Regions from separate parts of the Formosa haliotis genome, predicted to be linked through region 2. Evidence: riboswitches for the same ligand, from Rfam matches in the RefSeq annotation. Region 2 holds a riboswitch; the other holds the start of a gene.

Region 1 (2,208 bases), 2.3 Mb from region 2:
GGGAATCGAAATTGTAGGACAAATACCTGAAACGGTTGGTGTTTTTGATGATAAAATGGTTACAAACAATTTATTAAAATCTAATCAAATCCCTATTCCAAAAAATGAATTAATTACCAGTACGAATTTTAATGATTTATCGTTAGATTTTCCATTGGTTTTAAAGCCCATTAGAGGAAGGGGAAGTCAAGGCGTGACTAAAATTGATAGCCAAAATGAACTCATAGCATGTTTAAATAAATTATTTTCTGAGGGAACATTTGGTAACTTGGCTTATGTTGAGCCATTTTTAAACGGACAGGAAATTACAATTACAGTGATGCCAAAAGGAAATTATATAATAAATAATACCGAAGAATTTTTTAGCCGACCTTGGTGTTTGCCAGCTGTAAAAAGATTTAATCATAATAACGGAATAGCTCCTTATAATGGGGTTGTTGCTGTAATGGAGAACAGTGAAGTTTTGAGTGATGACGAACTTCTAACCAATGAAATTCAGGAAGTGTATAAGCATTGTATCAAAGCGGCAGAGTTAATTGAAATAAAAGCTCCTATTCGAATAGATTGTAGGGCTAATAAACAAGGCAAATACTTTTTATTCGATCTCAACATGAAACCGAATATGACTGGACCTTCAAGGCCTCATAGAAAAAATCAGGATAGTCTAACTTTGCTTTCTGCAAGAAAAATTGGATGGAATTATTTTGATTTATTGAGTAATATTCTAAACCTAAAATGGAAAGCTAGTGATAAGTAAAGAAAAGTATAACATTTAAAAAGTGTAATAATTACGGCTCAAGTCGTGTTTAATGATTAACTACCAACTATATACTGAAAACTTCTTTCCATTCAAGATAAACCTTCCTAAATAGAATAATCAAAATATTGTCCTATCCTTTAAGGATAAGCCAAGTAAATTTTATATCTTTATCAGGTATTTCGAATCCTATATGGGTACCAACCGAGTGAAGACACCACGGTGGTAAAACAATACGGACTTTCAGTCAAAATAAACGTTAAAAACGCTATGGCTTTTTCGAAATACAAATAACATTTTATTAATTAAATCTTATTTGTATGACATCTATTATCACACTACATTTTAGTAACCAAGAATCAAAAAATTAGAAGGGTCTCTTAATTTGTTAGAGGATACCATAATTAAAATTCACGAGCTCAGATTAGCCGAAGGTTACCATTTATTTTACAAATCGCATTATACATTGAATACACTATTCGATTTTTCACAATCTAAAGACTATCAGATATTATATTTTGATACCGATAAAAATTTTACCGGTACTACCTATGTAATAAATAAAAATAGAAGCGATTTCTTAGTTCAAACCCAGGCAAAATGGGTGTTGTTAATACCAATTAATGAAGCCATTTCAAATAATAAACTAAACAAAATAAGCACATTGCATATAGCCTATAATCAAACAGAATCTGTAAAAGAAGCGGTGGTAAAACAGCTAAAGGAGGCTGTTCCACCGGCACGAGGAACAGGTGTAGGTATGCTAGCTACAGCCATACGCAGAAAGAATATTGAAAAGGATTTAAATATACCAATACCATGGAGAAGTGGGGTTGCAATATCGGTAGCTACGGGTAAAGCAGGTAATGAAATGATTGAAGAAGAATGGAATACCTTTTATTCGGACTTATGTGAAAATTTAAAACGAGATTACCCCGAGCTTTATGAAAGTATGTTTCCATTATAGTGGGTATTAAATGCTCTGAATCTATTAATTTTGTACGCGGAGAATAAAAAAGTTAGTCTCCCTAAATGCTATGATTAAAATAATAAAAGCAAATGTTGAGCATTCTGAATTAATTGCTGAAATTGGTAGACAGGCATTTTTAGAATCTCACGGCACTAGCGCTTCTGCAGAAGATTTAAATAGTTTTATAACTAAGACTTATAATACGCAGCAAATAGCGGAGGAGTTTAAAAATACGAAAGCACATTATCATATTATTTATTGTAATGAGGAAGTGGCTGGATTTTCAAAAATAGAACTGAGCACACCCAATAAAGATATCCCAGAATTGAATGTTACTAAACTTGATCGACTCTATCTTTTAAACGCATTTTACGGTCAAGGATTAGGTGCTAAATTATTTGATTATAATATACAATTGTCTAAAAATGAACATCAGAAAGGGATTTGGTTAGCTGTTTGGGTGAATAATCAACGAGCGATA
Region 2 (2,208 bases):
TTTAAATCTTCTAAATCCTCTATTCCTGCAGACAAACGAATTAAATCGGTAGTTACTCCAGAAGCGTTTTGGGCAGCTTCGTCTAACTGCTGATGTGTTGTACTAGAAGGATGAATAATTAAAGATTTAGTATCGCCAATATTCGCTAAAAGTGAGAACAATTTGGTGTTATTCTGAATAATTTTAGCGGCCTCAAAACCTCCTTTATGTCCAAAAGTTACTAATCCGCTTTGTCCTTTCGGAAGGTATTTATCGGCTAAGGTTTTATATTTACTACTTTCTAAACCTGGATAATTTACCCAAGCAATCTCGTCTAAACCTTCTAACCACTGTGCTAATGCTAAAGCATTTTCACTATGTTTTTTAATTCTAATTTCTAAAGTCTCTAAACCTTGAATAATTTGAAACGCATTAAACGGACTCAAGGCACTTCCATAATCGCGTAACCCTTCAATTCTTACTTTAGCAATAAATGCTGCTTCTTTTAAAACCTCGCTATACACTAAACCGTGATACCCCGCCGAAGGCTCTGTAAACTCAGGAAATTTTCCATTTGCCCAATTAAAAGTTCCTGCATCGATAATGACTCCTCCTAAACTAGTTCCGTTACCATTAATATATTTAGTTAAGGAATGAATTACAATATTAGCACCATATTTTATAGGGTTTAATAAGGCAGGTGAAGCTACCGTATTATCTACAATTAAAGGAATGTTATTTGCTTTTGAAACTTTAGCAATGGCTTCGATATCTAAAACATCAAGTTTCGGATTTCCTAAAGATTCGATAAACACAGCTCTAGTATTGTCTTGAATAGCTGCTTGAAAATTTTCAGCGTCTGAAGGATCTACAAATGTTGTAGTAACACCATGTCTTGGCAAAGTTACCGCTAGTAAATTATAGGTTCCGCCATACAAACTACTAGACGCGACAATATGATCGCCTGCGCGTAATAGAGTTAATAATGCTGTTGTAATTGCCGAAGCTCCCGATGCCGTAACCACTGCTGCTAAACCACCTTCGATAGTTGCCAAACGTTGTTCTAGCACATCGTTTGTTGGGTTGTTAAGTCGCGTGTAAATGTAACCTGGTTCTGACAAAGCAAATAAGTTGGCTGCATGGTCTGAGTTTTCGAACACATACGATGATGTTTGGTAAATTGGCACGGCTCGTGTACCTGCGTTTTTAGTTACGTCGTGGCCTGCGTGCAACGCTTGAGTTGCGAATTTTTGAGTACTCATTTTTCTTTCTTTTGAGTTAATAAATGGATTAAAACCAAAAGTCAAATGCGCCGATGAGGCGTACTTAATAGAAAAATGTTAAAAAGAAAATAATAAAAATTACTGAATGCAATTTCGTTTAGTTATCTATCTAAATCGCCGATAAATGAATCGGTATTCAAGTAGAATTTAGCACCTTCTTTATAATTTAAAGGGTTGCTAAGGTTTCAGCGGGTCTAATCCCTCCACCTTTCTTGATAACATTTCAATATGGTATTGAACTTTGTGAGTGCAAATATTCAGTTAGAAAAGTTGATTTTCCAAATAATTTACTACTTATTTACAAAAAAAGTGGTTCTAACCCTTATTCTCTGCTAAATATTTTTCTCTAATTATTTGTCCTACAGGTTTGTTTTCAATTTTACTTTCTAACCAAGAAATAATATCTAAATACAGGAATGCTCGTCTTTCAAACGGATGATTTTCGTAGGTTTTTAAAGTGTCTCTTAATTGAGAAAATGCTTTCTTAATGTCCTGCGGATACACATCTTGTAAGCCTTTAATAAACTTTATCATTTCTTTTTGAACTTCGTGCATGTCGTTCATTTTAATCAAGAATTTATAGGTACTTCTTAACAAAGTTTCTATATGGTAGTCTAAACCAGCCTCGTAATGAGCCACTAAATTTAGTACTCTTGAAAAGCACAATAAATCCTCGCGCATAGACAAGGTTTTATTAGAAATAATTTTATCTAGATAAGCAATACACATTTTATTATCGCCGGCACCAAAATATAAACTCGCAAATTTATAATAGAAAATCATGGTGTGATGCTCGTCTATTCTGTTCGAAAAGCGCTTTAAATCTGTTTCTATTTTAGGAATTAACTTTAACCCATCTTGAAACGTGCCATCAATAAAATGCAAATTCACTTTATTTAAGTTTAAATATAAAAACGCCAAAGCTTCGACATTTTCGTCTCTTAAA

The links. Region 2 has a riboswitch for S-adenosylmethionine ahead of A9D35_RS13750 (O-acetylhomoserine aminocarboxypropyltransferase/cysteine synthase family protein). Riboswitches for the same ligand answer to the same signal wherever they lie in the genome.
Region 1: it holds a riboswitch for S-adenosylmethionine, as region 2 does, so the genes downstream of both, A9D35_RS04310 (hypothetical protein) here and A9D35_RS13750 (O-acetylhomoserine aminocarboxypropyltransferase/cysteine synthase family protein) in region 2, are expected to answer to the same signal.

What each region holds. Positions count from the first base shown of each region.
Region 1 covers NZ_BDEL01000001.1:1,024,209-1,026,416, reverse strand. Annotated here, with positions in the region: gene A9D35_RS04315 (ATP-grasp domain-containing protein) at 1-757, shown strand, start outside; SAM-I-IV-variant riboswitch at 930-1,022, shown strand; gene A9D35_RS04310 (hypothetical protein) at 1,143-1,724, shown strand; gene A9D35_RS04305 (GNAT family N-acetyltransferase) at 1,795-2,208, shown strand, end outside.
Region 2 covers NZ_BDEL01000001.1:3,287,626-3,289,833, reverse strand. Annotated here, with positions in the region: gene A9D35_RS13750 (O-acetylhomoserine aminocarboxypropyltransferase/cysteine synthase family protein) at 1-1,241, opposite strand, end outside; SAM riboswitch class I at 1,361-1,484, opposite strand; gene A9D35_RS13745 (hypothetical protein) at 1,578-2,208, opposite strand, start outside.